2 regions of the Tritonibacter scottomollicae genome follow, and region 2 is predicted to be linked to the other one. Evidence: riboswitches for the same ligand, from Rfam matches in the RefSeq annotation. Region 2 holds a riboswitch; the other holds the start of a gene.
What was found. A riboswitch is a leader RNA that binds a small molecule or an ion and turns the genes downstream of it on or off. The one in region 2 is predicted to bind thiamine pyrophosphate.
Positions count from the first base shown of each region.

Region 1: it holds a riboswitch for thiamine pyrophosphate, as region 2 does, so the genes downstream of both, thiD (bifunctional hydroxymethylpyrimidine kinase/phosphomethylpyrimidine kinase) here and thiB (thiamine ABC transporter substrate binding subunit) in region 2, are expected to answer to the same signal.

Region 1 covers NZ_CP136704.1:128,182-136,165, forward strand. Annotated here, with positions in the region: gene R1T40_RS01330 (LysR family transcriptional regulator) at 1-335, shown strand, start outside; gene R1T40_RS01335 (MYG1 family protein) at 682-1,602, shown strand; TPP riboswitch at 1,908-2,011, shown strand; gene thiD (bifunctional hydroxymethylpyrimidine kinase/phosphomethylpyrimidine kinase) at 2,058-2,861, shown strand; gene R1T40_RS01345 (FAD-dependent oxidoreductase) at 2,858-3,832, shown strand; gene thiS (sulfur carrier protein ThiS) at 3,816-4,010, shown strand; gene R1T40_RS01355 (thiazole synthase) at 4,013-4,783, shown strand; gene R1T40_RS01360 (thiamine phosphate synthase) at 4,780-5,376, shown strand; gene R1T40_RS01365 (HesA/MoeB/ThiF family protein) at 5,373-6,332, shown strand; gene R1T40_RS01370 (ABC transporter substrate-binding protein) at 6,369-7,304, shown strand; gene tenA (thiaminase II) at 7,301-7,978, shown strand; gene R1T40_RS01380 (ABC transporter ATP-binding protein) at 7,975-7,984, shown strand, end outside.
Region 2 covers NZ_CP136704.1:3,393,931-3,401,914, reverse strand. Annotated here, with positions in the region: gene R1T40_RS16880 (organic hydroperoxide resistance protein) at 1-301, opposite strand, end outside; gene R1T40_RS16875 (MarR family winged helix-turn-helix transcriptional regulator) at 411-842, shown strand; gene R1T40_RS16870 (DMT family transporter) at 849-1,790, opposite strand; gene R1T40_RS16865 (cation transporter) at 1,872-2,552, opposite strand; gene R1T40_RS16860 (MerR family transcriptional regulator) at 2,639-3,055, shown strand; gene R1T40_RS16855 (AEC family transporter) at 3,147-4,016, opposite strand; gene aroC (chorismate synthase) at 4,026-5,129, opposite strand; TPP riboswitch at 5,351-5,455, shown strand; gene thiB (thiamine ABC transporter substrate binding subunit) at 5,505-6,494, shown strand; gene R1T40_RS16840 (thiamine/thiamine pyrophosphate ABC transporter permease ThiP) at 6,470-7,984, shown strand, end outside.

The sequences.
Region 1 (7,984 bases), 950 kb from region 2:
TGGCGCATCACAACTGCCTCATCATGAGGTTCGGTGCCATTACGGATCAGGATTGGATCTTTACGGTCAATGGCGAAAAGCGCGCCTGCCGGGTCTATGGCAATCGTATTGCCAATGACGGTGGTCTCATTCGCGCATGGTGCCTCAATGGCTACGGAGTGGCCCTGAAGTCAGAATGGGATGTCCGAGATGATCTGCAGGCAGGCAGGCTTGTCGAGTTGCTTGAAGCGTTTGCAGTCGAGCCGAGTGCGCTGCAAATGGTCTACCCCGCTGGCGCCGTACAGCCGCGACGGGTGCGTGCCTTGATGGATTATCTGTCAAAGGCGCTTCAGTAACGGTTGGAAAGCGAGGCAGACTTCAGATCAATCCGCGGCGCATGCAGTCTGGGATCGCCGCCAGATCCATAGTGGCGTTGGCGGCCGTTTTCCATTCTGGCTCTTTCTGGGTGCGCAAATGAGCAACGGTGTTTCTCAGCCCTTGGAACTGCTGGTCACGCCCGCGTGGACAGGCTTTTCCTGATTGATATCCCATTCTTCTCGATATCTCGCCCGAGTTTTTTGCGGACCCATTCATTCGAAGCAAAATGACGCGGCATAACCCGTTGACTATGTGCGCCTTTATAGAGATCTTCGGGAAAACCCGCCCCCGATCTACGGGTGTGACATATCCGGAGACGAGCAGATGACCATAAAGCACCTTGTGACCCACTCAGGCGGGTTCCATGCGGATGAACTCCTGTCTTCGGTCATTCTGACCCGGTTGTTTCCAGATGCGAAGCTGGTGCGGTCACGGGATGCGACGTGGATTGCGCCAGCCGAAGACCGGATCATCTTTGATGTCGGGCGCGCATATGATCCTGACAAGCAGATTTTTGACCACCACCAGCGACCCAATCCGCTCCGTGAGGACAATGCCTCGCCCTACAGTTCTTTCGGCTTGATCTGGAAGCATTTCGGACGTGATTATCTGCGCGCGATGGAGGTGCCGGAGAGTGACGTGGACGACATTCATCATCGCTTCGATCAGAGCTTTGTCCTCCCGGTGGATCTCCTGGACAATGGCGCATTGGAACCGTCAGTTGCAGGACCGCTGTCGGGGATGACGCTGCCCGTTTTGCTTGAGACGCTGAAACCGGTGTTCGACGACAGAAGCCCCGATGCAAATGACCGCGCCTTTGCAGATGCTCTGGGCGTTGCGCGTGCATTTGTTGAGGCCTCGGTCCGTGGCAAGGCCTCCAAGAATCGGGCCGAAACGATGGTGACGCAGTCGATCAAGGAGGCCGGCGACTCGCCAATTTTGGAACTGCCGATGGGAATGCCGTTCCGGTCGGCTGTTGAAAAGACGGGCGCTGATCATCTGTTGTTCGTCATTCACCCGCGCGACGGAGACTGGGCGCTGACGACCATCCGGAAGAGTGGCGATACCTTCGAAAGCCGTGCTGACCTGCCAGAAGCTTGGGCGGGACTGACTGATGCGGCTCTGGAACACGCCTGCGGTGTTGAGGGGGCAAAGTTCTGCCACAACGCCCGCTTTGTCGCGGTGGCGGCAAACCGGGATGCGATCCTGCGGATGGCAGAGTTGGCGGTTGCAGAACTCTCCTGATTTCGAGCGGATTGCGCCTCTGTGATACTGGCAGATCAGGTGCCGCGCTTTGCGACTGGCGAGGCTGCGCAGTCAGGTGCCGTCTCAATCTGCTGTTCCTGAAAAAGACCTCGGAAGCTAAAAAAGCGAGATCAACCAACCGCTTATCGCGCCGATTACGGCGATGTAGGCCCGCGTGCAGTTTGCGTGGGTGATACCCTGCGGACCATACCGACAAAGGTGCGGGTCTGGCGGAACGCTCAGGTTGAGCGCGTTGAACGACGGGCGAGAGGTTTGACTTCGCGCGACGGAGTTGTTACCGCACATGTGAACCGTTGGGGTGCCTCGTCGAGGCTGAGAGATGCGCAAGCGTTAACCCATCGAACCTGATCCGGGCAATTCCGGCGGAGGGAACGGTCTTCTGATATGCAGACAGTTTCTATGCCCGGTGCCCTTTTGTCGTAAGGAGCATCGCTATGGCGCATATCGCTTTGACCATTGCCGGGTCTGACAGTGGCGGCGGGGCCGGCATTCAGGCGGATCTGAAAACCATGTCTGCGCTTGGGGTCTACGGGGCCAGTGTGATCACCGCCATCACCGCGCAAAACACGCAGGCCGTGACGGGTGTGCATGGTATTCCGCTGGACATGATCACCGCGCAGATCGACGCGGTGCTGAGTGATCTGGATGTGGGCGCGATCAAAATCGGCATGCTGGCAACGCCAGAGATCATCGACTGTGTCGCCCGGGCCATCGCAGACTTTGACGGCGCGGTTGTGCTTGACCCGGTGATGATTGCCAAATCCGGCGATGCGCTCTTGGCGCCAGAAGCGGTGTCCACGCTGTGCCGCGTGCTTCTGCCACGTGCGCGGATCATCACCCCGAACCTGCCCGAAGCGGCCTGCCTGCTGGACCGTCCCACCGCCACATCCGCGCAGGATATGGTCGAACAGGGCCGCGCCCTCTGTGCGTTGGGGGCGCAGGCGGTTCTGATGAAGGGCGGTCATGCCGAGGGCGAAATCTGCGAGGACATCCTGATTGAGGCTGGCGCGGAGATTGCGCGCTTCAGCGCAGCGCGTCAGCACACCAAGAACACTCATGGCACCGGCTGCACCCTGTCGTCTGCCATTGCGGCCGGGCTGGCCAAGGGGCTGTCACTGGACGCGGCGGTGTCAGAGGCGCACGGCTATCTGCAAGGCGCTATTGCAGCGGCGGATGATCTGCAGATCGGTCACGGCCATGGTCCGGTTCACCATTTCCACAGGTTCTGGCCCGCATGACAGTTTACTCCGTCATAGGGGCCGGGGTGGCCGGTCTGGCCGTGGCCTCGGAACTGGTCGCGCGTGGCGCCACCGTACAGGTGTTTGACCCGTCCGGTCCGCCCGGTGCGCACGGCTGTTCCTGGTGGGCGGGTGGCATGCTCGCGCCGTGGTGTGAGTATGAAAACGCCGAAGAGCCGGTTTTGCGACTGGGGCAGGACGCAATCCGCTGGTGGCAGACACGCACCGAGGTCACCCATCGTGGCACTTTGGTTGTTGCGGGGCGGCGGGATCTGCCGGATTTGCGCCGCTTTGCCCGCCGGACCGAAGGGTTTCAGGAGGTCGGTGCGCAGATCGCCACGCTGGAGCCTGATTTGCCAGGCTATGGGCAGGGATTGTTCTTCGAAGCTGAGGCGCATCTCGACCCGCGCAGGGCATTGATGGACCTCTACACCGGCCTGATCGACAGCGGCGTGACCTTCCACAAAACGATGGCGCCTGCATCGCTGGACAATGCCATCGACTGCCGCGGTCTGCATGCACGCGATGTGCTGACTGACCTGCGCGGCGTGAAGGGCGAGATGCTGGTGATCCGCTGCCCCGATGTCAGCCTGACGCGCCCGGTGCGGCTGCTGCATCCGCGTATGCCGCTTTACATCGTACCGCGCGGCGATGGCGTCTACATGCTGGGCGCCACCATGATCGAGAGCGAGGACAGCAGCCGTATCACGGCACGGTCCATGTTGGAATTGCTCAGCGCGGCCTATGCGCTGAACCCGGCGTTTGGCGAGGCCGAAGTGCTGGAAATCGGTGTCGATCTGCGCCCGGCCTTTGCCGACAACCTGCCGCGCATCCGCAGGCGGGCGGGCAGGATCTACGCCAATGGCTTGTATCGGCACGGTTATCTTCTCGCGCCGGCATTGGCGTGCGGTGTGGCTGATCTCGCCCTGAACAACACACATTCGGAGATGGTCGATGAAGATCGTACTTAATGGTGATCCCCTCGAAGTCGCCGCGCTGACGCTTTCCGACCTGTTGCAGGAGCGGGAGGTGTCGGGGCGCGTCGCGACGGCGGTGAATGAAGAGTTCGTACCCGCATCGTTGCGCGGATCTTGCCACTTGAAAGACGGCGACCGGGTCGAGGTCGTCGCCCCCATGCAAGGAGGCTGAGGATGAAGACGTTTTACGGCACTGCACTGCCCAATCCGCTGATGCTTGGCACGGCGCAATACCCCAGTCCAGCCATACTGGAACAGGCCTTCCGCCAGAGCGACGCCGGGGTGGCGACCGTCTCGTTGCGCCGCGAAGGGGCAGGGGGCGCAGGCGCGGCCTTCTGGCAGATGATACAGGATCTTGGCGTTTTGATCCTGCCCAACACGGCGGGCTGTCATACGGTGAAGGAGGCCGTCACCACCGCCCATATGGCGCGGGAAGTGTTCGACACCAAATGGATCAAGCTGGAGCTGATTGGCCATACAGACAGTTTGCAGCCGGATGTCTTCCAGTTGGTCGAGGCGGCAAAAATCCTGACCGAGGACGGGTTTGAGGTCTTTCCCTACACCACAGAGGACCTGATCGTCGCCGAACGCCTGCTGGCGGCGGGCTGCGAGGTGTTGATGCCCTGGGGCGCGCCGATCGGGTCGGGCCGGGGGCTGAACAACCCCTATGCGCTGCGCGCCATGCGGGCCGAGTTTCCCGAGGTGCCGCTTGTGGTCGATGCAGGCGTTGGTCTGCCGAGCCACGCCGCGCATGCGATGGAACTGGGCTTTGATGCGGTGCTGCTGAACACCGCTGTTGCCCGCGCGGGGGACCCGATTGCGATGGCGCAGGCCATGATAGGCGCGGTGCGGGCAGGCCAGTTGGCCCATGACGCGGACCCGATCGAGGCGCGCGATATGGCTGAGGCTTCTACCCCCGTGATCGGAAAGGCATTCCTCACATGACACTGGATCGTTTCTACCCGATTTTCGACCATTCGGACTGGCTGCGCCGGATGCTGCCGCTGGGCGTCAAGCTGGTGCAACTGCGCATGAAGGACTTGCCAGAAGAGTCCGTGCGCACGCAGATTGCGCTGTCGCGGGATCTGTGCCGGGAGCATGGCGCGGTCTTGGTGATCAACGATCACTGGCAGGCGGCCATCGACCTGGGCTGCGACTGGGTGCATCTGGGGCAGGAGGATCTGGACGATGCCGACCTCTCCGCGATCCGCAAGGCCGGGCTGAAGCTGGGCGTCTCGACCCATGATGATGACGAGCTGGAGCGTGTGCTGGCGATGGAGCCTGACTACGTCGCCCTTGGTCCGGTCTATCCGACGATCCTCAAGAAGATGAAATGGCACCAGCAGGGCTTGCCGCGGGTCACCGAATGGAAGGCGCGCGTGGGACAGACCCCACTGGTAGGCATCGGCGGCATGTCGGTTGAGCGTGCCGCAGGGGTGCTCGAGGCGGGCGCGGATATCGTATCAGTAGTGACGGATATCACCCTGAATGCAGAGCCTGAGTCCCGCGTGCGCCAGTGGATCGAGGCAACGCGATGAACCGCTATGCGCGTCAGATGATCCTCCCCGAGGTCGGCACCGCCGGGCAGGCGCGTCTTGCCCAGGCGCGGGTGCTGGTGATCGGCGCCGGTGGCCTGGCAGCGCCGGTGCTGCCCTTGCTGGCAGGGGCTGGCGTGGGGCATATCACCTTGGTGGATGGCGACAGGGTGAGCCTGTCAAACCTGCACCGTCAGACCCTGTTTGCCGAGGCCGACTGTGGCCAGCCCAAGGCAGAGGTGGCCGCGCAGCGTTGTCGTTCGCTGAACAGCGAAATCACCGTCGCGGCGGTGACGCAGGCCCTGACCCCGGCGACCGCGCCTGCTTATGTGGCCAATGCGGATCTGGTTCTGGATTGTGCCGACAGCTATGCGGTGAGCTACCTGCTCAGCGATATCTGCCGGGCGGCGACGGTGCCGCTCCTCAGTGCATCGGTGCTGGGGCTGGGCGGCTATGTCGGCGGCTTCTGCGGGGGGGCGCCTTCGCTGCGCGCGGTGTTCCCGGACGCGCCCGACAGCGGCGCCAGCTGCGAGACGGCGGGCGTACTTGGCCCGGTCGTCGGCATGATCGGGGCCATGCAAGCGCAGATGGCGCTGACTGTGCTGCTGGAGCTCTCACCGTCGCCCCTGGGACAGGTGGTGCAGTTCGACGCGCAAGGGTTTCGCGCCTCGAGCTTCCGCTTTGATGGCGTGCCAGAGCCGGACGGCCTCTTTGCCTTTGTGGCCGCGACAGAGCTTTGTGACAACGATCACATCATCGAGCTGCGTGCCGATGGCGCAGCATTGCATCCGGCAGCACGGCGATTGGCCGGCGATGACATTGCGCAGCACCTGCCGCCAACCACAGACACCCGTCTGGCGCTGTGTTGTGCAACCGGGCTGCGGGCCTGGCGCGCAGCTGAACAGATCAGAGACATCTGGCCCGGCGAGATCGTTCTCGTCGCGGCCTCCGCATCCTGAGACACAGGTCCACGACAAAAGAAGGACATCTTTTTTATGAAACATTTCATTGCTGCTCTCGCGCTCATGGCCGCGACCCCTGCCATGGCAGCTGACAAGATGACGTTGCTGCTGGACTGGTTTGTGAACCCCGACCACGGGCCGATCATCATCGCGCAGGAAAACGGCTATTTCGCGGATGAAGGCCTGGAGGTCGAGGTCGTTGCGCCCGCTGACCCCTCGGCGCCACCGCGTCTGGTCGCTGCCGGTCAGGCAGATCTGGCGGTGTCATATCAGCCGCAGCTGCATCTGCAGATCCACGAAGGGTTGCCGCTGAAACGTGTCGGAACGCTGGTTGCGACCCCGCTGAACTGCCTGTTGGTGCTGAAGGATGGTCCCATTCAGGAACTCGCGGATCTGAAGGGCAAGAAGATCGGCTTCTCCGTCGCGGGTGTCGAAGAGGCGGTGTTGCAGGCGATGCTGGGCCAGCACGGGGTGACGCCGGATGATATCGAGATGATCAACGTGAATTTCTCGCTGTCGCCCTCGCTGATGTCGGGGCAGGTCGACGCGGTGATCGGCGCGTTCCGTAACTTCGAGCTGAACCAGATGGAAATCGAAGGTGTCGAAGGGCGCTGTTTCTATGTCGAAGAAGAGGGCGTGCCCGCCTATGATGAACTGATCTATGTCGCCAACCCGGACCGCATGGACGCAGACAAGGTCGAGCGTTTTCTCGCCGCGACCGAGAAGGCAACGCAGTATATCGTCAACAACCCGGAGAAAAGCTGGGAGATCTTCGCCGCGACGTCGACCGAATTGCAGGACGAGCTGAACGCACGTGCCTGGACAGATACGCTGCCACGCTTCGCCCTGCGTCCGGCGGGGTTTGACGCGGGCCGCTATGCCCGGTTCGAGGCCTTCCTGAAGGACAGCGGCATGATCGACAGTCTGAACCCGGTGGATGCGATCAGCATCGACGTGACCGCACAATGAGCGGCGGATACGGGCACTCCTTTGCGCTGATGCGCGCGCAGGCTGAAGGGCCGTGGCAGGACTATACCCGCCACGGTTTTGTCGAAGGGTTGAAAGACGGCAGCCTGCCGCGCGAGGCATTCCTGCACTATTTGCGTCAGGACTACGTGTTTCTGACCCATTTCTCCCGCGCCTGGGCGCTGGCGGTGGTGAAGTCCGAAACCCATGCCGAAATGCTGGCCGCCGTGGGCACGGTCAACGCTCTGGTGGCCGAGGAAATGCAGCTGCATATCGGTATCTGCGAGGCAGAAGGGATCTCTCAGGACGCGCTGTTTGCGACGGCGGAGCGGGCGGAGAACCTGGCCTATACGCGCTTTGTGCTTGAGGCAGGCTACAGCGGCGATCTGCTGGATCTTCTTGCGGCACTGGCGCCCTGCGTCATGGGCTATGGCGAGATCGGCACGCGCCTTGCCGCCGAGGCCACATCCGACACCTATGCGGATTGGATCAACACCTATGCGGGCGCCGACTATCAGGAGGCCTGCGCGGCGGTGGGCGTCTTGATGGACACCGCGCTTACACGGCGTCTGGGCGTGGAGTTCACCACATCGCCCCGCTGGGCGCGGCTGTGCCAGACCTTCCGCACAGCAACCGAGCTTGAAGTCGGCTTCTGGCAGATGGGCCTGACCCCATGACGCCTG
Region 2 (7,984 bases):
GTACGGTCAGGCCAAAGCCGCCCGCCTCGCGTGGGCCGATGCCAACAGCGGTCTCCACCGCAACGTCATCGGGTACCTTCGCCAAGCTATCATCCTGCGTGGTCGCAAATTTCATCGCGCCGATGTAGCAGGCGGAATAGCCGGCCGCAAAGAGCTGCTCGGGGTTGTAGCCCTTCCCGTCACCGCCCATTTCGGTCGGTGGGGCGAGATCGAGAACAAGGTCGGTTCCGGCCACTTTGGCCTGGCCATCACGGCCTCCGGTGGCGGATCCATGGGCGGTGTAGACGGGGGAAACGGACATTTACAACTCCTGTTATCGTGGACGATTATATCGCGTACGATCAATATGGATACTGTCGACGCGAATTCAACCGCTTGCGATCAGATCGCGCGAGATCTAAATTCCCCTCATGGATCGACCTCTGCAAATCGACGAGCTTCTGTGCTTCTCCGTCTATTCGGTGAACCATGCGATCTCGCGCCTCTATCGCCCGCTGCTGGCCCCTCTGGGGCTGACCTATCCGCAATACCTAGTGCTGGTTGCGCTCTGGGACAGGGACAAGCGACGGGTGAATGATCTGGGGACCGAGCTGCAGTTGGACACAAACACCCTGACCCCGCTCCTGAAGCGGATGGAGGCGGCCGAGCTGCTGACCCGCAAAAGAAACCCCGAGGATGAGCGCAGCCTGATCGTCGCCCTCACAGACAAAGGTCGCAACCTGCAGGACAAGGCAGGTGAGGTGACCTCCTGCGTGCTGGAGGCGATGGGCGGCGATATCGAGGAACTGTCCGCCCTGCATGACAGGCTGAATGCCCTGAGGCACAAGCTGGAACAGCAATAAACCTGCTCAGCCCCCCTTGGGGTCGGTCAGCGGCTTAGCCTTGCCGCGATCCAGCCCGAGACGGCTTTCGCGCCAGATCACGATGCCATTGGCTGTAACAACCAACGCTGCCCCGGCCAACACGACCAGCGAGGGCCACTCGGCAAACCAAACGTAGCCGATCACCAATGCAAACAGCATCGAGACATAGTCGTAAGGTGCCAACAGCGATGCCGGCGCAAAGCGGTAGGACGAAGTGATCAGGATCTGCGCGATCGCCCCGATGAAGCCGGTGCTGATCAGCAGCAACAGTAGCGGCGTATCTGGAACCACCCAGCCAAAGGGCAAAGTCAGCAATGATAGAAACGATGCGGTAATCGAAAAGTAGAATACGATTGCCGCTGTTTCCTCACTCTGCACCATTTTGCGAATATGGATCTGCACGAACCCGCGCAAGGCCGCAGCAGCCAGCACCAGGATCGCGCCAACAAATGCCGTGTCCTGTATCACCTCAGAACTGCCCAGGCGCGGCGACAACATGATGACAACGCCAACCAACCCTATGGCCACCGCGCTGATACGGATGACGCGAATACGCTCTCCCAAGAAAAGGGCCGCCAGAATGAGCGTGAAAATCGGCGTCACATAGCCAAGGGCCGTCACTTCGGGGAGCGGCAGCAGCGACAAGGCCGCAAAATTTAACCCCATCGCTGACGTACCAACAACGCCGCGCCAGAAATGCAGCATCGGGCTTTTTGTGCGTAGGCCCTTGGGCAGATCCCCCCGCAGCGCCAGCCAGACCAGAATCACCGGCAGGACAAAGAACGACCGAAAGAACACCGCCTGCCCCGTCGGCACCGTTTGGGTGATTTCCTTGATCAGGCCAGACATGATCGTGAAGAGGCCGATGGCCGTCACTTTAAGAATGATCGCCAGCAAAGGTCGATGCGATGTTAAGCTTTTTGCCATGCGCGGACCCTGCGCGCTTGGCCTGTGATTGGCAAGCACGCAGGGCTGGATTGGTACATTATAGTGTGCGCCTGGCAGACCTTAGTGCGCGTGGGTATGCCCATCCTCCGCGGCCTGCCCCTGATCGTGGGTATGCCCGCCGGACGGTGTCTTACCACCACGCCATTCAGCCAGCGCCTGACGCAGGATCTGCACCGCAGAGGAAAGGAACAAACCCGCCATAATGCCCGCAACGATCAGGTCCGGCCAACCGGTTGCGGTCCCCCAAACGCCCAGCGCGGCAATCATAACCGCCACGTTGCCCACGGCGTCATTGCGTGAACACAGCCAGACAGAGCGCACATTCGCATCGCCATCTTTGTAGGCAGCCAGGAGCGCCACCGACAACAGGTTGGCGGCCAGTGCCATGAAACCGATGTAGCCCATCACCTGTGCTTCGGGCACACCAACCACAAAGACCTTCCAGACAGTCGACCCCAAAACCCAACTGCCCATCAGCAGAAGGCTCACACCTTTGCCGATCGCAGCCATAGATCGCGTGCGCAGGCTGGCACCGATCACTGCCAGAGAAATCCCGTAGGTCAGCGCATCCCCAAGAAAGTCCAGCGCGTCGGCCTTCAGCGCCTGACTGTTGGCAGCCTGACCCGCTGCCATTTCGACGAAGAACATCGCCGCATTGATCGCGATCACCGCCCAGAGGCGGCGTTTGTATTCCCTCGACACACCGTCAAACTGGGCGTCATGATTGCAGCATCCTGCCATGGGTCAGGTCCTTTATGCTTGTCCTTGAACTCGATTCGGGATCAACCTAGGTGCTCTAGTCACTAGAGGTTCAAGAGGGAATTGAGATGTTTTCCATCGGCGCATTGTCAAAGGCCACTGGCGTGAAAGTCCCCACCATCCGCTATTACGAGGAAATCGGCCTGATCGACCCCGCCACGCGCAACGCGGGCAACCAGCGTCGCTACGATCAGGCCGGGCTGGAGCGGTTGGGGTTCATCAAACACGCCCGCGATCTTGGCTTTGGCCTTGAGGAGATCAAAGAGCTGATGGGCCTCAATGGCGAACTGGGACAGGATTGCCACGCCGCCGATCAGATCGCCAAGGCGCAGCTGGAGAAAGTCCGGTCCCGCATCCTGCGCTTGCGGCAGCTGGAGACGGAACTGGAGCGGATCACCCACCTCTGCGAAGGCGGCACCGGCGGCACCTGTCAGGTGCTGACCGCGCTGGGCGATCACAGCCAGTGCCTTGGCGAGCACGGCTGAAGCGCGACCTCAGGTCAGCAGCCACAGCAACCCGTTCAGGGTGAAAAACGCCAGCACCGTCGCCGCCAGGGAGGCCAGACTGGCCGCGCCCTCATGCCCGCGGGCCTGGGCAAAGATGGTGTAGGTCGCAAAGATCGGCATCGCGGCGGAGAGGATCAGCGCGGCGCGGATCTGCGGTGAGATGTCCAGCAGCCCCGTCAGGACAAAGACACCAGCCACCAGCCACCAGCGCCACGATCATGGGATGCAGCACCAGCTTGCCCAACGTGGTCTGCAGCGCGAGGCTCTTGTTGCCACGCAGGGGAAGCCCGGCCAGAGAGCCGCCGATCACGATCAGCGATACCGCCCCGGCAGAGGCCGCCAGCATGTCGGTAAAGCGGAACACCGGCGCCGGGATCGACAGCGGTAGCACTGAAACCACCAGCCCTGCCATCAGCGCCATCATCGTCGGCATTTTCACCACGTTCCAGACGATCCTCCGCAGGCGCGGGCCAAGAGGCTGCGCCGTATCGCTGGCAGCGGCCTCCATCAGCATCAGGCAGATCGGGATCAGGATCAGCGTTTCGATCACCAAGTTGAGCGTCAGCACCACGCCGGCGATGTCAGGAAACGCCAGCAGCATCACCGGATAGCCGACAAAGCCGTTGTTGGGGCAGGTAGATCCCATCACGCCCACGGCGCGGCGCATCGGGTCAAAACCCCGCGCGCTCAGCAACGCATAGGCCACGGCGATATTGATCAACCCGCCAAGCAGATAGGGCAGCACATAGGCCGTCTGGAAGACCTCGATCGGGTCCCGCTGCGCCAGGGTGGTAAAAATCAGCGCGGGCAGCGCCAGGTTGAAGACAAAGGCGCCGAGGCTCTTGATGTCGGACTGGCTGAAAATGCCTTTCCAGACAAAGAGATACCCAAGCCCCAAGGCCGCGTAGATCGGAAAGGTGATCCCGAGGATGGCGGCCATCGGCGGAGTTTACCCGATGTGGCCCTGATTCTCGCCGATCTGGCCGCGATGCAGCAGCAGGTGGTCGAGAATGACGCAGGCCATCATCGCCTCTGCCACCGGCACCGCGCGGATGCCAACGCAAGGGTCATGACGGCCCTTGGTGATCACCTCGGCGGCAGAGCCATCTTTGCGGATCGACTGGCGCGGCGTCAGGATAGAGGATGTCGGCTTGACCGCAAAGCGCACCACAACGTCCTGCCCGGTGGAAATGCCGCCAAGGATGCCGCCGGCATGGTTGGAGGAATAGACCGGCTGGCCATCGTTGCCCATGAAGATCTCATCGGCATTCTGGGAGCCTTTCAGCTGGGCCGCCTGCATGCCCTCGCCGATTTCCACGCCCTTCACGGCGTTGATCGACATCATCGCGGCCGCCAGATCGGTGTCGAGCTTGCCATAGACCGGCGCGCCAATGCCGGCCGGGACGCCACGTGCCACCACCTCGACCACGGCGCCAACCGAATCGTGATCCTTGCGCAGGGCCTGTAGATAGTTTTCCCAGTCCTGCACGGCGTCGGCGTCGGGAATCCAGAAATCATTCTGCGGGATCGCATCCCAGTCAAAGCGGCTGCGGTCGATCTCCATCTCGCCCATGCGGGTCATGTAGCCCGTGATTTCCAGACCCGGCACCAGCGCCTTGATCGCCGCGCGTGCCACGCCGCCGGCGGCCACCCGCGCGGCGGTTTCGCGGGCGGAGGAACGTCCGCCGCCGCGATAATCGCGGTTGCCGTATTTCTGGAAATAGGTGATGTCCGCGTGGCCGGGGCGGAAGGTCTGGGCGATGTCGCCATAGTCCTTCGAACGCTGATCCGTGTTCTCGATCATCAGCTGGATCGGAGTGCCGGTGGAATGACCCTCGAACACACCGGACAGGATCTTCACCGCATCCGGCTCGTTGCGCTGGGTGGTGTTCTTGTTCTGGCCGGGACGGCGCCGGTCCAACCACTGCTGCAGCATATCCGCATCCAGCGGCACATTCGGCGGGCAGCCATCCACAGTTGCACCGAGGGCAGGCCCGTGGCTTTCGCCCCAGGTGGTGACACGGAAGAGGTGGCCGAAAGAGTTCATGGACATGCGCGCGGGTCTCCTTATGTCCTGCCCCTTTAACGGCAAAGGCGGCGCGGGAAAAGAGAGTGGCGCATTAACCCCGCAGAAAGGACAGAATGTCTCCCCCAATGTTTCGCGCGCGAAACATTAGGTCAGGAGGGGTGTCTTAAATCCTCCAAGGCAAAAGCCCGCCCCATCCAGGCCCTGCATGCGCGACCTTGCCAAGCTTTGATGTCAGCCCTAGTGTCCTCCTCACCTCGGGGTGCGCAGATCAATGCGCTGAGATGTCGATTGACGAACCCGCTGAACCTGAACCGGATTATACCGGCGGAGGGAAGGTTTCGGATCTTCCGGCACGCGATGCCCGGATCCCCCTCGCCTTACGCCGCACTGGAGACTGACATGAAAACCCTCGTTCTTGCGAGCAGTGTTGCGGGCGCGATTACCTTGTCCACAGCAGCCACGGCCGAGACCCCGGAATTGGTGGTCTATACCTATGACAGCTTTGTCTCTGAATGGGGGCCCGGCCCCGCGGTGGAAAACGCCTTTGAGGCGACCTGCGGTTGCGATCTGAAATTTGTCGGTGCGGGCGATGGCGCCGCGCTGCTGGCACGGATCAAGTTGGAAGGGGCGCGCTCTGACGCCGATGTCGTGCTGGGGCTCGACACCAACCTGACGGCGGCGGCAAAGGACACCGGTCTGTTTGCGCCGATTTCAGTGACAGCGGAATATGCTCTGCCGGTGGAGTGGCAGGACGAGATGTTTGCGCCCTATGACTGGGGCTATTTCGCCTTTGTGCATAATGCCGATGCCGACGCCCCCACGAACTTCAAGGCGCTGGCCGAGAGTGATGCAAAGATCGTGATCCAGGATCCGCGCTCTTCCACCCCCGGCCTCGGCCTGCTGATGTGGGTGAAAGCCGCCTATGGTGACGAAGCCCCCGCGATCTGGGAGGGTCTGAGCGACAATATCGTCACCGTGACCAAAGGCTGGTCCGAGGCCTATGGCCTGTTCCTCGAAGGTGAGGCGGACATGGTCCTGTCCTACACCACCTCGCCTGCCTATCACCTGATTGCCGAGGAAGATGACACCAAGGCGGCGGCGGTGTTTGACGAAGGCCACTACATGCAGGTGGAGGTCGCGGGCAAGCTGGCGTCCAGCGATCAGCCAGAGCTGGCGGATCAGTTCCTGCAATTCATGGTCTCTGACGCGTTTCAGTCGATCATTCCGACCACCAACTGGATGTATCCGGCGGTGATCCCGTCCGACGGCCTGCCACAGGGGTTCGAAACCCTCGTGAGCCCGGAGAAATCCCTGTTGTTGCCGGAAGAGGATGCAGCCTCCGTCCGCGATGAAGCATTGGCCGAATGGCTCTCCGCGCTCAGCCAGTAACCCTGCGCCCGGTTGCGACCTGGCCCGGAACCTGCGCCGCCCTTGGGGTGGCGCTTCTGGTTCTGGGCACATTGACTGCCGTGGCGCTGCGCGCCGAAGGGCCTGCGGGCCTTGGCCCGGCGGATTGGTCCGCGCTGCGCTTCACGCTGCTGCAGGCGAGCCTGTCGGCTCTGTTCAGCATCGGGCTTGCGGTACCCGTAGCGCGGGCGATGGCGCGGCGGCGGTTCTTTGGACGGCGGGTGCTGATCACCCTTCTGGGCGCGCCGTTCATCCTGCCGGTGATTGTTGCCATCCTCGGATTGCTCGCCGTGTTTGGCCGCTCCGGCTGGGTCAGTGACCTGCTGGCGCTGTTTGGCTTTGCCCCCGTGCAGATCTACGGCTTGCATGGTGTGGTGATCGCGCATGTGTTCTTCAACCTGCCGCTGGCAACACGGCTGATCCTGCAAGGCTGGCAAGAAATCCCCGCTGAGCGGTTTCGCCTTGCCGCCCAGTTGAACGCCGGCCCCCGCGCAATGTGGCGTCTTCTGGAGGCCCCGATGTTGCGACAGGTCCTGCCGGGCGCCACAGCAGTGGTTTTTGCCATCTGCCTGTCGAGCTTTGCGGTCGCCCTGACACTCGGCGGCGGACCCAAATCGACGACGCTGGAATTGGCGATCTATCAAGCCTTTCACTTTGATTTCGACCTTGGTCGAGCGGCCATGCTGTCCGGTGTGCAGCTGGGTCTGACAGTCATCGCGGCCCTGCTGGCGCTGCGCGTGCCCGCCGGTGACGGGTTTGGCGGTGGTCTTGATCGGGCGGTGTCCCGATGGGACGGACGCGGTATCGGCTCACGCCTGCTCGACAGTCTCTGGATCAGCCTGGCCGCACTGTTTCTGATCCTGCCACTTCTGGCGGTGCTCGTTGCCGGAGTTCCAGGCCTCATGTCGCTGCCAAGCTCGGTCTGGAGCGCCACCTGGGTCTCATTGCAAGTGGCTGCGCTGAGCACGACACTGCTGTTGCTCATTGCCCTTCCGCTGTCTGCCAGCATCGCATTGGGGCGCAAGGCATTGGGAGAGGTGGCCGGCATACTGGGGCTCGCGGCTTCGCCATTGGTGATCGGAACCGGACTGTTTGTACTGGTGTACCCGATTGCCGACCCGTTTGCGCTGGCCTTGCCGGTCACGGCGGTGGTGAACATGGTGATGGCGTTGCCCTTCGCCCTGCGCATTCTGGTCCCGCGCGTGCGACAGGTGATGCAGCAGAACAGTCGGCTGGCGCTGGCGCTCGACATGCGTGGCACAGCGTTCTGGTGGCAGGTTCTGCTCCCGCGGTGTCGGGCCCAAATCGGGTTTGCCGCAGGTCTGACCGCGGCGCTCTCCCTGGGCGATCTCGGCGTCATCGCACTTTTTGCCGATCCGGAGGTGGCCACATTGCCGCTTCAGGTCTATCGGCTGATGGGAGCCTATCGAATGGAGGCGGCACAGGGCGCAGCGCTCTTGTTGTTCATTCTG